3 regions of the Paenibacillus sp. Negev47 genome follow, and region 3 is predicted to be linked to each of the others. Evidence: predicted binding sites of a transcription regulator. Region 3 holds the regulator's gene; each other region holds the start of a gene.
What was found. The regulator Rex, encoded in region 3, represses fermentation and respiration genes when NADH is low (regulators of the CRP and FNR family bind a similar motif). The targets are predictions, from matches to a motif close to TTGTGAAATATTTCACAA.
Positions count from the first base shown of each region.

Region 1 (5,707 bases), 1.2 Mb from region 3:
ATCCAGACAATCCCATCATTGGCATCCGATCATTTGGCTCAAATGCAGATTTGGTGTCCCGGCTTGGTATCGCAACAATACAGGGCCTACAGCAATCCGGGGTGATGGCGGCAGTTAAGCATTTTCCGGGGCACGGAGATACGAAGGTAGACTCCCATCTTGGAATGCCGGTACTAACTCATAATCGTGAGCGGCTTGATGCGGTAGAATTGAAACCATTTCGGGCTGCGATTGAAAACGGGGTAGAGATGATTATGACCGCGCATATTGCTTTTCCAGCGATAGATAACGAGTATGTCACTTCGCTCAAAGACGGAGAACGTGTGCCGATCCCGGCCACCTTATCGAAAAAGGTACTGACCGGACTGCTTCGCGGAGAGCTGGGATATGAAGGTCTTATCATTTCGGATGCTTTTACCATGAATGCAATTGCGGAGCATTTTGGAGAGAATAAATCGGTAGAACGCGCCGTTTCCGCAGGTGTTGATATCATTCTTATGCCGAAAGATTCAGCAGCCGCCCATCAAACGCTGGTGAACGCGGTGAACAATGGAATTATCGCGGATGAAACCATACATGCATCCGTGAAGCGAATCTTGGAGATGAAAGCGAAATATGGTTTGTTTGAACGTAGCGAGTCGCTTTCACACAAACTAGCTCAGCTCAATGGAATCATCGGATCGAAGGAGCATCGAGTAGTGGAGCAGACAATCGCAGAGCGAGCGGTCACTGTACTTAGTAGCCGCGAAGGTGTGCTTCCTGATCAAATTAAGCAAGGCGACCGGGTTGTTATTGTCGCAGCCGAGCAGGAACAGGCAAAACAGCTTGAGAAGCAGCTGTTGCAAGCCGCTAATAACCTGTCGTTAAAGACAGAAATTTCGCTTATTGGACAAGGCAAAATAGATGAATCGCTTCAGGCGATTGGCAAAGCCAATTACGTCATTCTTGCTTCTTACCAATTTCGTAATGTGGCGAGCCAGTTTGGACGGAGCGATTATCAAACTTTGATTAATGTGATGAACAAGAGTAATCAGCGATACACGTTGTTGTCACTCGGTAATCCTTACGAAACGATCTATTTGCAGGACGTGCGCTCAGGGATTGCTGTGTATGGAAAGCAGGAGCCGAATACGTCTGCCGGGATCAAAGTATTGCTTGGACTACTGAGGCCTGAAGGAAAGTTACCCGTACAAACGGATTAAATGATAAATAAATGAAGACAAAAAAACGGATTCCAGTATACGGGATCCGTTTTTTTATTTAAATTTTGAGATTTCATCGATCCATGTACATAGATGCTAACCTCACTCGGATATTTCCTCGCTACAGACAAAATGAAGCAGCATCTTCACAAACTGCTCCCTGATCCGCGTATCCATTGCATTGGATTTCGACGGATCGATCTTAACGATCCTCTGTAGCATACCCATCATTGTTGTGAAGATGAATTGAGCAAGCTCGAGTGGAGGGGACGGATTCTTGATACTGCCGTCAGCAACGCCTGTAGTTAAAGCATGCAAGAGAAAATGGTCTTCTTTCCCTTGCTGGTTGAATCGTTCGTACTGTTCTCTTAATTCAGGACTAAAATCATACATCTCATAGTTGATATCAAATAATTGAATAAATCGGATGTAGTCTGGATGATCCTGGGCAAACACAACCCATGCATTCAACATGACCGTGAGTTGTTCTCGCCCGTTCATGTCCTTCGTTGATGTACGACTAACCTCATCTGCTAAATGTTCAATCAGTTGCATCTGTATGGCTAGAAGAAGCTCATCCATAGACTGAAAATGTTTGTAGAAGGTCACTCTGCTAAGTTCAGCTTTAGTGCACACATCCTTAATCTTCACCTGGAGCAATCCATATTTCAAAAAAAGTTCCTTACCTGCTTCAATCAAATCATCACGATGTTTATTTCTCAATTGTTGATGCCAGTTTTCATTCACTTGTATACAATTGTCCTTTCTTCGAACGAAATGCGTTCAAGGTCAGTCCGAGAGAAGCGAGCAGCATAATTGCACCAAAAATATACGGGAAGTTTATGTTTTTGTCAAACAATAACCCTGCGATCAGCGGACCAATCACCGTTCCCAGACTTGAGAATGTGGTGTTCAGACCCGATACATAACCTTGCCGATCTCCTGCATTCTTGGATATTAACGTGCTGACCGAAGGCCGCAAAAACGAATTAAAGGCAAAGAATAACGCAGAAGCGAACAACAGATACACAAGGTTGACCTTAATTAACATTAACAATAAAGCTATAGGTGTGATTATTAAGGAGAGACGGATCAGCTTAACTTCACCGATTCTCTGTACGAACCAATCCAAAAGCCAGATTTGCACAACGATACCGATAATCGCACCCAAGGTAATAATGATGGAGATCGTCGCAGCGTTGAATCCGTATTTTTGCTCTGCAAAAAGAGCGAATACCGTCTCATAACTCATGAGGCCAAAGGTCATGACGAGCAACACAATCAAGTATTTGAAATAGGGGACTTTAAAAGAACTCCAGATCTTCTTGCCCAAGTGATCTCCTTTTTGAAGACGGATGGAGACAGTTCTTTTCTCGGGGGGAAGTGTCTCAGGCAATAGCAGCGTCATTAGTGCCGCAATCAATCCCAGACCCGCTGCGAAGAAATAGGGCATGCGAATGCCCATCTCGGCAATGAGACCGCCCAGACCAGGTCCGAGAACCATCCCCAAGTTCATAGCTGCGCCGAAATAGCCCATGCCTTTCGCACGTGTCTCTGGCGTTGTAATATCCGCGACATATGCGAGGTTTGCAGGAACCATTAAACCGAGACTGATTCCACCGATAAACCGTGCGACATAGAGGAATGGCAATGACGTCGACAGCGCAAATATGATATCTGAAATGACAGACAGAAACATTCCGGCCATGATCAACTTTTTGCGTCCAAATCGATCAGACAGTTGTCCTCCCAGAGGTGAAAAGAAGAATTGAGCGGCACCGAAGGCTGCAACTAAAAATCCTGCTGCTGTGCCTCCCGCATGAAAAAGCTTCAAATACTCCGGCAATATGGGGATGAGCATCCCTTGCCCCAATAAAGCGATAAACAGATTTAACATCAGAATGAACAGTGGAAAGCGAACTGATTTTGGTAATGTACTCATAGTACGTCATAATCCCCTTCATTTACATCGTGTTAACCTTTACGTCATGTAAACCATTTTAATGGGTTCCAAGGAGATCTGTAAATCTTTTTTTTAGTGAAGCAGTCTAATGAATGGAGTTATAATTGACTTCATATGGAGGTGGGAAAGGGTGAATTTAGAAGAATTGTTCACGGTACATGTAGATATCGAGAACACATTTGAATTACAGAATAGCGAAGAACATTCGGTGGTGATGATTACTTTTTCAGGCAGCGTAACCGGAAAGTACTTTGAAGGAATCGTGCTAGATGGAGGAGTGGATACTCAGATCATCGGGAAGAATGGGGACCCGCATACTCTATCGGCAAGATACATGCTCCAAGGAACCGACAACACAGGGCATTCCTGCAAAATTTATATCGAAAATAACGGAAATATTGATAAAAATCTCAAAACGGCATTATTTCGCACTTCCCCGAAAATGATTACGGACAGCAAAGCCTTATCCTTTTTGAACAGTGAGACACTTGTTGGAGAAGGTTATCCAACGGAGTCCGGAGTAGACATAAAAATATACAGAAAACTGCTGTAATGCTGGACAAACAGGGTTACACAAGCAACCTTCAAAGATCGAACGCCCCAGAGCAGAGATCAGTTTAATGAAGGGTTAAAGGAAAGCTTAGGAGATAACAAGGTAGACATACTGGTCTATTCGAAAGAAATGTTTTTGTAATTTTCTCTGAAGACTTCTACCAACGCTTAAACAGTTTAAACTGAAGGATGCGAAGGGGAAAAGTGAAGTGCAATAGCACGTTTACACCTAATGAATCAATAGCTCCATTGGGTGTATTTTTTGTTTTTCACCAAGTTGTCAGAAAGAGTTGATCCTTTCTTGAACGTTTAGGGTAGAACACGTGTCATGGATTGAATTAGCAAAAAATAAAGATATAATAATTTTGATTAATAGGCTTGATTAGTACTTTGAGTGCATCAATATCAGATTTTAATAGGCATCCAACTCTTGCTATAATCGGGAGACCAACAGGAGTAAACGCATTAAAGGTGTGGCAAGATATCGTCATACCTAACTTTGTGAAATTTTTCGCAACTCTGCATTGAGCTTGGCCGAAGCTGATATTGAATGTTTCAAAATTGAACAGAGTTTGAAGGGAGGCAGTATAACGAATGGCTATTGATACGGTGTTATGGAGCAGGCTGGTGACTGGTTTGACGCTCGGGTTCCACGTTATTTTTGCAACACTTGGTGTCGGTGTACCTTTGATGATCGCGATTGCAGAGTTCATCGGTATTCGGAAGAAAGATCACCATTACATACTTATGGCGAAGAGGTGGTCACGAGGGTTTGTCATTTCTGTCGCGGTTGGTGTCGTGACAGGCACAGCGATATCGCTGCAATTGGCCCTGGTATGGCCGAATTTTATGAAGCTGGCCGGGAATGTCATTGCACTGCCACTATTTATGGAAGTATTCGCATTCTTTTTTGAAGCCATCTTCCTGGGCATTTACCTGTATACGTGGGATCGGTTCAAAAATCCGTATATCCACTGGTTGCTGACCATTCCAATTGTCGCCGGGGCAGGCATGTCTGCTGTTTTTATTACTACAGTGAACGGATTCATGAACCAGCCTGAAGGCTTTGTCATGGAAGCAGGCCAATTCATGGCAGTGAATCCCGTGCAAGCGATGCTGAATACGGCGACCTTCTCCAAAGTATTCCATGTCTTAAGCTCGGCTTATCTGACAGGAGCTGCTCTGTTAGCAGGAATAGCAGCCTTTGCGATGCTGAGAAAAGGGGTGTCGGCCTACCACAAGAAGGGCCTGAACCTTATGATGGCGGTTGTTCTGGTATTCAGTTTATTAAATTCCTTAGCTGGAGATGTATCTGCCAAGTTTTTGGCTGAGCACCAGCCAGAGAAACTCGCAGCTGCCGAGTGGCATTTCGAGACAGAAAGCGGCGCGGATTTGATTTTATTGGGATGGCTGAATGCTGAACATGAAATCATAGGCGCACTTCATTTGCCGAAGGTGCTCAGCTTCCTTGCCTTTGGAGACTTTAACGCCGAGGTAACCGGGCTGAACGAATTTCCACCAGATGAGCATCCGCCCTTACTTGTGCATTATTTGTTTGATCTAATGGCTGGAATTGGATTCGCTCTGCTTGCTATATCAAGTCTGTACTTCCTGTTTGTGTTTTGGAAGAAACGTAATCAGTTTAACAAGTGGATGCTTCGTATGGTTGCACTCAGTGCACCGCTCGCTTTTCTGGCCGTTGAGATGGGCTGGTTCTATGCAGAGATCGGGCGGCAGCCATGGATCATCCGAGGTTATATGCGAGTGGAAGAGGCCGCTACTTCTTCACCGAGTGTAAGAATTTTATTTTTCGTCTTCTTGCTTCTATACATCGTGCTCGGCGTCATCTGTGTTCTCGTATTGAGACGTTTGTTCAATAACAATCCTGCTGACCTTGAGATGGAGAAATAGTTGAAAGAGAAGCATGATCAATCAGCCAAGAAAGGGGATCAGGCCTGATGAGTTATGAATTGATTGGTATATCTGTACT
Region 1 is NZ_CM177754.1:3,598,057-3,603,763, reverse strand. It holds gene AC4G47_RS16115 (glycoside hydrolase family 3 N-terminal domain-containing protein) at 1-1,202, shown strand, start outside; gene AC4G47_RS16110 (TetR/AcrR family transcriptional regulator) at 1,305-1,949, opposite strand; gene AC4G47_RS16105 (MFS transporter) at 1,942-3,144, opposite strand; gene AC4G47_RS16100 (DUF3237 domain-containing protein) at 3,296-3,718, shown strand; gene AC4G47_RS16095 (cytochrome ubiquinol oxidase subunit I) at 4,312-5,628, shown strand; gene AC4G47_RS16090 (cytochrome d ubiquinol oxidase subunit II) at 5,676-5,707, shown strand, end outside.
Region 1: the regulator Rex is predicted to act here: its motif matches at 4,217-4,234, upstream of AC4G47_RS16095 (cytochrome ubiquinol oxidase subunit I).

Region 2 (5,707 bases), 220 kb from region 3:
GCAGTCCATATACTTGGCCTTCATACGTGAATGGTTCAAGGGATGTGAACTGGTCTTGAATGCCCAGCTCTTGCAAAATCGGAGTCAGATCAAGCAGCATGCCTTCCTTGGCATAGACTTTGGAATCCGGACTGCCGAACAGTTCAAATATATCCGGCGGGTTGCCTGCCGCCATCTCCCCGCGTAGCTTCTCCTTGCGATTTACATCGGATTCGACGCCATCCAACGTAAAGGTCAGGTTGGGTATCTCACCCTCAACTTTGTCCACAACATCCTGCAGGATAGCCAATCGTTTCTGTTTGTCAGCCCCTACTTGAGTGTGGCGGAGAAGCATCTCAATCGGTTCCTTACTTGTCTCCCCCGCAGGTGTATTGCCCGCGCCCTGCTGTGGCTCGTTACTTGAGCTTGCACATCCCGCCAAAGTCCATGAAGTGATAAGCAATATTGAAAGCAGCAACGTCATTCCTTTTTTCATCTGGTTGACCCTCCTCAAGATATTGAGCATTTGACTTTACACTCTGATTATAAAAAGCCGGAGCTTACATCGTAAGGATGACAATTCATCAATGGAGGGATAAAATCCTTCACTGGACAAATAATCCATCTTGCCACATGTTAAGAAACAAAAAAAACAGCCCCTGCGAAGTATGTTCGCAGAGGCTGCTTGGTTGATTGTTTTACCATATATAAAGGTTAGATCACTTACCTGAACAAGCCATGCCAGCCGTTTCCTGGCGACCTTGTTCGATCAGGCGATACGCCCGCTCCACTTCTTCTTCACTTGGCGAAGGAACACCATCCAGTGGATATACTTTACCGAGCGCTTCCCATTTGTAGATCCCCATCTGATGGTATGGGAGAATTTCGAACTTTTCGACGCCATTCAATGTTCCAATAAACCTTCCGAGGTTAAGCAGATCCTCTTCCTCGTTATGAATACCAGGCACATACACGTGGCGTATCCACATTTTCCGGCCTTGCTCCGATAGCCATTTGGCCGTTTTCAACGTTCTCTCGTTGGATTTGCCTGTCAGCTTGATATGTTTCTCGTCATCCATATGCTTAAGGTCCAGCAGAACCAGGTCTGTGTTATCCAAAAGATCGTGAATCCGCTCCGGTTCGTTAAACCCGTTGCTGTCCAGCGTCGTATGCAATCCCCAGCGCCGCTTCACTTCCTTGAAGATTTCGGCTACAAAGTGGGCCTGTAACGTCGGCTCTCCCCCAGATATCGTGAGCCCGCCTCCGGAGCTGCGGTAGTAGGATAGATACGGCTCAATTTCAGCCAGTACCTCCTCTAGCGTCATTTCTTTTCCACCATCCAGCGCCCATGTATCAGGGTTGTGGCAATATTGACACTTGAGTAGACATCCTTGCATAAAAAGCACGAAGCGGATGCCTGGGCCGTCAACCGTCCCGAAAGTTTCGAGTGAATGAATATGTCCTTTAACCATGCTGCCTCTTCCTTTCTGTATCCGCATCCGCTGTGCGTTTAATATGATTTGGAATGCCTTGCTCTAGCGGTCCTCTACTTGCAAATTACTTACATCGAGCCATGGAACGTACGGTTGATTACATCCAACTGTTGTTCACGAGTCAGTTTAATGAAGTTAACAGCATATCCGGATACCCGGACAGTCAGTTGTGGATAGTTTTCCGGGTGATCCATCGCATCAATCAATTGTTGACGATCAAATACGTTAACGTTCAGGTGATGAGCGTTTTGACCGAAGTAACCGTCCATCATCGCAGTCAGGTTGGATTTACGTGTAGTCTCCTCTTTACCCAATGCTTTTGGCACGATGGAGAAGGTATTGGAAATACCGTCAAGACTGTGTTCATAAGGCAATTTGGCTACAGAGCCAAGGGATGCCAGTGCACCTTTTTTGTCACGACCATGCATTGGGTTCGCACCTGGAGCAAATGGTTCACCTGCTTTACGACCATCCGGTGTAGTCCCTGTTTTCTTACCGTATACCACGTTGGAAGTGATCGTCAGAACGGATTGTGTTGGCACTGCGTTACGGTAAGCTTTGTGCTTGCGAATCATGCCCATGAAGTTCTCGACCAGTTCAACAGCAATGCTGTCTACGCTGTCTTCATTGTTACCGTAACAAGGGAAGTCTCCTTCGATTTCGAAATCAACAGCGATGCCTTGTTCGTTACGAATTGGTTTAACTTTGGCATATTTGATCGCACTCAGTGAATCTGCTGTAACCGACAGACCCGCGATACCACAAGCCATCGTACGTACAATGTCACGGTCATGCAATGCCATTTCGATCCGCTCATAGCTGTATTTATCGTGCATGTAGTGAATGACGTTGAGAGTGTTCATGTACAGCTTCGCCAGCCACTCCATCATTGGTTTGAAGCGTTTCATGACTTCATTGTAATCCAGCACTTCGCTTGTAATGGCAGGATACTCAGGTCCGACCTGTGCTCCGGATTTCTCATCACGACCACCGTTGATCGCATACAGGAGAGCTTTTGCCAGGTTGGCACGAGCGCCGAAAAATTGCATTTGTTTCCCGATCTTCATCGCTGATACACAGCAAGCAATACCGTAATCGTCTCCGTAGATCGGACGCATCAGATCATCATTCTCATACTGGATTGAACTGGTTTCGATGGAAACCTTGCTGCAATAATCTTTGAAAGCTTCCGGAAGTTTCGTGGACCAAAGTACAGTCAGGTTTGGCTCTGGTGCAGGGCCCAGGTTGTTCAGCGTATGCAGGAAACGGAAGCTGTTTTTGGTTACGCGTGTTTCGCCATTCACAGACATACCGCCGATGGACTCCGTTACCCATGTTGGATCTCCACTGAACAGTTCGTTGTAATCCGGTGTACGCAAGAATTTGACAATCCGCAGTTTCATGACGAAATGATCAACCAATTCCTGTGCCTGTTCTTCGGAAAGAATGCCTTCTTGCAGGTCACGTTCAATGTAGATATCCAGGAAAGAAGATACACGTCCAAGTGACATCGCAGCACCATTCTGTTCTTTGATCGCAGCGAGATAACCGAAGTACAACCATTGGAACGCTTCTTTCGCTGTCGTCGCTGGCAAGGAAATATCGAATCCGTGCATATCACCCAATTGCTTCAATTCTTGCAATGCACGAATCTGCTCAGACAATTCTTCCCGCAGACGAATGACATCTTCATCAATGACATCAACTTCGAGTGCATTCAATTCACCTTTTTTGTTACGAATCAGGAAGTCTACCCCGTACAAAGCTACACGACGATAGTCACCGATGATCCGGCCACGGCCGTAAGCATCTGGCAGACCCGTGATAATTCCTGCTTTACGCGCTGCACGCATGTCGGAAGTATAAGCATCGAAAACCCCTTGGTTATGCGTTTTGCGAATGTTTGTAAATATATCAATCACGCCTTGTGGCATTTCAAAGCCATATGCCTCACATGCGTCGATCATCATGCGGATTCCGCCTGTTGGTTGAATGGAACGTTTGAACGGAGCATCGGTCTGAACGCCGACAATCTGCTCTTTGGATTGATCCAGATAACCGGGTTGGTGAGAAATAATAGTACCTGGTGTGTTCACGTCAACATCAAGGACACCACCGTTATCACGTTCTTTTTTGGTCAGATCAGATACGATCTCCCACAATTCTTTGGTATTCTGGGTTGCACCTGCGAGAAACGCTTCGTCACCGTAATACGGAGACAAGTTGTGTGCCAGAAAATCATTCACATCGACGGATTTGGTCCATGTTCCTTTGGTAAAGTTTCTCCAGCCTGTTTGTTGTTTGACATCTTTTTCAATCACCGACATCGTAATCCCTCCACTAATTTGGATTTCTGGACACATAACATGTTGCTTCATTCGTATCATTGTGTGCCCAGAGCCGCGATTAATGTGAATTGTTTCACATAAACCGGATCATGTTCTCTCTACCTGGGAACCGGAACCGCGGGATGAATGTTTTCCTTACATTTTCAGTATACGTCTTGGGGCTTTCATCATCTGTGATTTTTGTCACAAAGTCAGTGAACTCACTCACTCCACCTACGATTTGTCCCATTGAACCGAAACTTTACACAGGATCACTGCGTGGCAGAACAACCTTCCAATCGCTGTTATCCCCAGATTTTTTTGATTCCCTTTCGAAAAGGGAAAATCCGGTGATAAAGGCGAACGCTTCGCTTTTTCAGGTTATTTCTGCCCCTCCGTTGTCGTGTAAAGGGATTGTTCAAAAGGCCACATCGCGGATTCCGTGTAACCTCTTTAGAACCGAACCATTGCTTCTCTATACTCGGAGCAAACCAAATCTTAAAATAGACCCTGAAAAACAGATGCTTTGCTCTTCCGTTTTCTGCCCTCTTCGTTATTTTGTGAACATCTGGCTCAAACAGCCACATCACGGATTCCATGTAACCTCTTAGAACCGAACCATTGCTCCTCTATACTCGGAGCAAATCAAATCTTAAAATAGACCCTGAAAAACAGATGCTTTGCTCTTCTGTTTTTCTGCCCTCTTCGTTATCGTGTGAAAGACGGCAATCGGGGCCCCCCATCTCGGAGAACCCTGATCCTCTTGCCGTAAGGCACGCTTAGTTCTAATTCCTTATTCAAACTTTCCGTAGAAAGCGTTACGGTACACATCAGCCAATTCAGTTACCAGCGGCAACTTCGGATTGGCGGTTGTACATTGGTCTTCGAAGGCACGGTCTGCCAGATAATCCACATGTGCTTCAAAGTCTTTGGCATCAAATCCGATTTCCTGGAACGATTCTTCAATGCCCAATGTTTTGTTCAGATTACGGATGGCATTGATGAGACTGGTTACCCCTTCTTCTGTCGTGCGAGCAGGCAATCCCAAGATACGGGCAATTTCGGCATAACGCTCATCCGCTACAAAGTGCGAATATTTCGGGAACGATGCGAATTTGGTCGGTTTTTTCGCGTTGTAACGGATAACGTGCGGCATCAGGATTGCATTGGTGCGTCCGTGTGCAGTGTGGTACTGACCGCCCCATTTGTGCGCCAAGCTGTGGTTAATGCCCAGGAATGCGTTGGCAAACGCCATACCGGCAATCGTGGAAGCATTATGCATTTTCTCACGTGCCAGTTTATCTCCTTGTAGCGCAGATTGCTCCAGGTATTGGAACACCAGTTGAATGGCTTTGATCGCAAGTCCATCCGTGTAATCATTCGCCATGACAGACACATAAGCTTCAATCGCGTGTGTCAATACGTCCATCCCTGTATCTGCAACGGCTGTTCTAGGCAAGGAGTATACGAATTCCGGGTCGACAATCGCTACGTCTGGAGTCAGCTCATAGTCGGCCAATGGATATTTGGTGTTACCTTGATTTTTGTCTGTGATAACCGCGAACGATGTCACTTCAGAACCTGTACCGGATGTGGTTGGAATCGCTACAAATTTCGCTTTTACGCCGAGACGTGGATATTTGTAGATCCGTTTGCGGATATCCATGAATTTCTGTTTCAGGTCGTTGAAGTCGGTATCAGGATATTCATAGAACAACCACATCGCTTTGGCAGCATCCATCGGTGATCCACCGCCGAGTGCAATAATACAGTCCGGTTGGAAGCGGCGCATCATTTCCGTTCCGCGATCTACCGTTGTTGTGGATGGATCTGGCTCTACATCGGAGAATACTTCGATCGCTACTGGCATTTGGCGTTGACGAAGATAATGTTCTACCTTTTCTACAT
Region 2 is NZ_CM177754.1:2,183,345-2,189,051, reverse strand. It holds gene AC4G47_RS10015 (extracellular solute-binding protein) at 1-475, opposite strand, end outside; gene pflA (pyruvate formate-lyase-activating protein) at 699-1,451, opposite strand; gene pflB (formate C-acetyltransferase) at 1,541-3,799, opposite strand; gene adhE (bifunctional acetaldehyde-CoA/alcohol dehydrogenase) at 4,593-5,707, opposite strand, start outside.
Region 2: the regulator Rex is predicted to act here: its motif matches at 3,882-3,899, upstream of pflB (formate C-acetyltransferase).

Region 3 (5,707 bases):
CCATCTTTTCAATCGGATTCTGCACAGCCACCTGTCGATACACAAACCAACCTCCAAACAACACAACGGCTGAAATGACGGCAGTTAAAGCAATAGGCAATACTTTTAGCTTCAAGTGAATTACCCCTCCCAGATTTTGGCCTAACCTACTGGCTTATTGGTATAAACGAATATGTGCACATAGACTCCTGCTAAAATTCCGACAGGACTATTTGTTTTGAATGTAACTTCGAGTACATATCTGAGTATATCACATCGTATATACAATTTCGAAGGCGAAAATATGAATAAATTATTAATTTTAACTATTTAAATCAAATATGTTTACAGACAACACAAAGAACCGGTTCAGTCGGATATCCGCCTGCCGGTTCTTTCATTTCAAAATTTACTAGTCGAATCACGCTATTTGTTCTAACTGTTCGGTAGTGTGTAGACCAGGTCCACCTGTTCTCCATTGCTAAAACGATAAAAGCGATAGTGGTTATGCGTACCGTCTTTATAATACACTTGCCACACATATATTCCATTCACAACTCCGGGCATGATTCTTTTAATTTCACCGGCAGGAACTTCAGAACTAAAGCGATTGCGTATCTGCGTTTCGGACATGCCATTCTGCAGCAACTCGCTGTGTATAGCGTTTGCACCCGTAGCAGGTTGATTGTTTGCATCGAATTTCACCCAGACCATAACATCCTGGTTATCCTTGTTTTTGCCGATCAGGGTCCAGTAGATGTTATCAGAGCCTTCTTTATCTCCCCAAATGTACTTTCGCAATTCATTATAGGATGTAATGCCCAGTTGCTCCTGTGCTACCTCTATGGCGAGCGCTTCTTCCTTGCGCTGGTCCTGCGTGACATAGACGTAATAACGCTGAAGTCCAAACAGAATCAGAACCAGTGCAAGTAGCGAAATCCATATCCACTTCTTTTTTTTCTTCAAAAGCCGAACTTCCTTTCCCTATGATGCTCTGTCCTGCAATTAACGAGCAAGCAGACCATCAAATGCCAATTGAGACTCACGCAAAATGCGCTCTTCATCCAGCGTCAGACATTCGCCATGCTTCACCACTTGCTTCCCATCCACCCATACGTGCTCTACATCTTTGGCAGAAGCCGAATAGATCGTATGCGAGATCAGGTCTGTATGTGGATAGAAATGTGCCTGTTCAATGTCCAGGGCGATAAAATCAGCCTTCATGCCGACCTGAAGTGCTCCAGTATTGTTTAAGAAGATGGATTTGGCACCGTATGACGTGCCAAGCAGTAATGCTTCTCCTGCAGGCACTGCAGTCGGGTCACCGGACACGCCTTTATGAATCAATGCAGCCAGTCTCATTTCCTCGAACATATCCAGGTTGTTGTTGCTTGCCGGTCCGTCTGTTCCGAGTGACACGGTAACTCCCGCTTTCAGCAAAGCAGGTACCCGTGCAACACCTGAAGCAAGTTTCAGGTTACTACCCGGGTTATGGGATACAGCCACATCATGACGGGCCAGAATCTCAATCTCTTCATCATTCAGATGCACCGCATGTGCAACCAGGGATGGACGGGAGAAAAAGCCCAGTTTCTCCAGATGTGCCACAGGACGCAGGCCATAATCAGCCACGTTCTGCTCCACTTCACGAAGCGTTTCCGACATATGTGTATGGAGAGGAAGGTTTAGGTCGTTCGCAACCTGTACAAGCTTCTCTATGTAGTCAGGAGGGCAAGTATATGGCGCGTGTGGCGAGATTACGGTTGTAATACGTCCATCTGCCTGTCCATTCCACTCACGCGCAAAAGCAGCCGACTCCTCCAGCTTCCGCAATTGCTCTTCTTCCGAGCACAGCCCAATGACACCGCGTGCCAATGCTGCTCTAACGCCGGACTGTTCCACGACTTTGGCAACCTGATCCATGTGATCATACATGTCCAGGAAGGCTGTAGTTCCACCTTTCAACATTTCAAGCACCGATAGCGAAGTTCCCCAGTATACATCTTGTGAAGTCATCTTCGCTTCCATCGGCCACATTTTTTCCTGCAACCATACTTGCAGCGCAAGATCGTCTCCATGTCCTCTGAGCAGCGACATCGCTGCATGACCATGCGTATTGATCAGACCCGGCAGGAAGAACAATCCTTTTCCATCCACTTTGGTACAATTTTCGTCTCCATCCGGCAATGTCTCACCAATATGCACAATCTTGTCATTCTCGACAACCATGTAACCTTGAACCACATTCCATGTTGCGCCTTCATTAACGGCAAATTTACCGTTGTGGATTACCCATCTATTTGTTGTCATCTTCCTCTTCGTCCTTTCCAGTCTCCAAGTAATAGGCCAAACTAAGCAGATCCGTCGTAAAATCAGCATGGTGAATGCGGATATGCGGCGGTGTTTTTAGAATTGTTGGCGCAAAATTAAGAATTGCTTCAATTCCCGATTCAATTAGCTGATCGGCTACATTTTGGGCTTCCGTATCTGGAACCGTGATAATTCCGATGCGGATATTGTCCGTTTGCACCGCTTCCGTCAATTCATTCATTGGTTTCACCGTCAAACTGTTGATTTGACTGCCAATCTTCGGTCCGTATGCATCGAATACAGCAACAATCTTCATATTGTCTTTCAGATATGCGTTGTAGTTGGACAAGGCCTGTCCGAGATTACCCGCTCCTACCAGAGCTACATTAATTTGCTGATCAATCTTGAGAATGTGACGAATCTTCTCGATCAAATAGGATACATCATACCCGATCCCTTTACGACCAAAATCACCGAAGTAAGCCAGGTCTTTTCGAATTTGGGCTGGATTCAGATCCAGCCTCTGTCCGAGTTCTTGAGAGGAAACAGTAGCCACCTCACGCTGATGCAACTCGCTCAAATATCGCAAGTACACAGGCAGACGTCGTACCACCGCTTCCGAAATTTTATCTGATTTCATTCTTGCTCCCCCTTACCATGGCCACGATAAAATAGTAGATGAAAAGATGAGCACTCTGTATAAATTCAAAGATAGAAGTGACTTTTTATACAGAATGCTCCTTGTGATTTAGGTTATAAGTTCTTACGTGCAGCTGTGTTGATCCGAAAGATCTCATAAAGTTTAACGCCAAACTGTAGCGTCATGCAATGATATAACGAACAAAACAACCGATTATTCTTGTTCTTTAGCAGGTTTTTCCAACCACTCGGTAATTCGTGGAACCATCTGCTCTGTGAGCATATGCTCCATTTTGGGACCAGGTAATGAATATAAGAAGAATTTACCATAATACGCTTCAATCACCCTTGTATCATAAACAATGACAATACCTCTGTCCTTCGCTGTACGCACCAATCGGCCAAATCCTTGCTTGAAACGAATGACCGCTTGCGGCACGGACAGTTTCAGGAACGGATTTTTCTTTTGCTCCTGAAGCAACTCACTCTTGGCTTCCACCAACGGATGATTTGGTGGTTGGAAAGGCAGGCGCACGATAGCGAGACAGGTTAGCGCTTCTCCCGGGATATCTACACCCTCCCAGAAGCTGCTTGTGCCCAGAAGCACCGTAGCTTTTGCCTCCTGGAACCTGCGAGTCAATTTGGAGCGACTTCCACTGTCAACGCCTTGCCCCAGCAAAGAGATATCGTTACCAGACAGAGCCTCCTTCAGCGGATCATAGACCTGTCGCAGCATCTTGTATGAAGTAAACAGAACCATCATGCGTCCACGAGTGGCAATTGCAGTCTCTGCGAGTGAGTGCACCAGCATATTGACAAAGTGCGCATCACCCACACTGCCTTTCACACTTGGAAAATCACGCGGAATCACCAGAAGTGCCTGATCGCGATAATTGAAAGGTGATGGCAGCATCGACGTTAACAGCCGATTATTCTCGGAGGCTTCCTGCAAGCCAAGCTGTTCAATCATGAACTGGAATGACTTATCTACAGAGAGCGTAGCCGATGTAAGCACAACGCTTTTCTTTTTGTCGAAAAACAAATCCTTAAGTTGTGCACTGACATCTACAGGTACGGCATACAGCTGGAGAGATTTACTGCGGAACTGGCCGCTGGCTTCCATCCAGTACACCGTTTTGGCATCATCCATACGCATGAAGAACCGCAGATTCTCCTTCAATGTGGTCAGATCTTTCAGCAGACCTGTAATGTCCGTGATCAGGCTATCTGATTGATAATCATCCTGATCTTCTTTCACCTCAAGCAGCAATTTGTCCCCTTTGCGAACCAAATCGCCTAATGTCACATAGATCTGGTTCTCCAGATCCTGCAATTCCTGCCATTTGGCCGGTTTCTGAGATGCCTTCAGACGCAGGGAAAATTGCCCCGTTTCTCCTGGTGAAGCATCACTTCGTTCAGGTAAAAGGCCGAACAAGGCATCACTCATTCGATCCCATAGCTCCTTAACTTCAAGAGCGAGTGGGAACATCTGATCCACCATTGAGCCCCATTGCACCGAATTTTCATGCCCGGATAACTGCGAACGAAGCATAGGCAGCTGACCATTACGACTGTCTTTAAACAGGCGAGTCAGTGTATGAACCAAGGTAAAATATTTCATATGCATTCCAAGATGCTTACCAGCGACATCCTCCAGATGATGTGCCTCATCGATCACAAGACTCTCATAGGCTGGCAGTAACTGATGCGCTGCTTTTACATCCGTAAATAATTTAGAGTGATTCGTAATTACGATATCCGACAACCCTGCCTCATGTTTGGCGCGATGGTAGAAACATTTGCGGAACCATGGACAGGATCTACCCAGACAGGACTCGGATTCGCTCTGTACCGTCTCCCAGAAGTCTCCTCCGCGTCCGCTAAGATTAAGTTCCTCATCATCTCCGGTTTCGGTCTGCGTAAGCCAGACAATCATCTGAGCCGCTGTGAAATAATCCTCTTTCGGGGTAGCGAATTCACGTTTATTGATTTTGTGTTCAAATTTGCGCAGGCAGAGGTAATGTCCACGTCCTTTGAATACAGCAGCCTTAAACGGAAACGGAACCACTTGAGTCAGCATCGGAATGTCCCGCTCTCTCAATTGCTCCTGCAGATTGATCGTATGGGTGCTGACCATGACTTTCTGTTCTTGCTTCACACTTTCGTAAATAGCAGGTAATAGATAACCCAGAGATTTACCAGTCCCTGTTCCAGCCTCAATCAAGAGATGTTTCTCTTCGTCCAGGGCTTGCCTTACACTGCTGAACATCTGAGTCTGCGCCTCACGCTCTTCATAATGATCCAGCGTATCCTTCAGATTCTCTCGGACCTGGTCCATAAACTGTTCAAAGCTTACACCATCGAGGGGGTTACCCTCCCGCTCATCGCGTGGTGCACCAATATCGGTCCAATCACTCACATTAAGAGCAAGCTGACGATAATAGGCATGTCCGTCCAGGTCCTGAATCGGCTCTGATTCCTTCTCACTGCGCATTCCGTCCAAGAACCAACCCAAGTCACTGTCTTCTGGTGCAAACAGGTCACTGAGCCGCTGAATCGTTATGAGCGGTAATTCCTTCAACTCATCCAGACACTTGAGCAGCACATAAGCTGTCGCCAGTGCATCACTGTCTGCCTGATGAGGGCGATCATGCTGAAAGCCAAATTCAGAAGATACATAACCGAGTTGATAAGAACCAAGTGATGGGAACGTAATCTTCAGAAAATCAATCGTGTCCAGAATGCGACCAGTGAACGGTAAATAACCGCAACGGTCGAG
Region 3 is NZ_CM177754.1:2,405,714-2,411,420, reverse strand. It holds gene AC4G47_RS11130 (hypothetical protein) at 1-115, opposite strand, end outside; gene AC4G47_RS11125 (hypothetical protein) at 415-945, opposite strand; gene AC4G47_RS11120 (amidohydrolase) at 985-2,289, opposite strand; gene AC4G47_RS11115 (redox-sensing transcriptional repressor Rex) at 2,276-2,929, opposite strand; gene dinG (ATP-dependent DNA helicase DinG) at 3,143-5,707, opposite strand, start outside.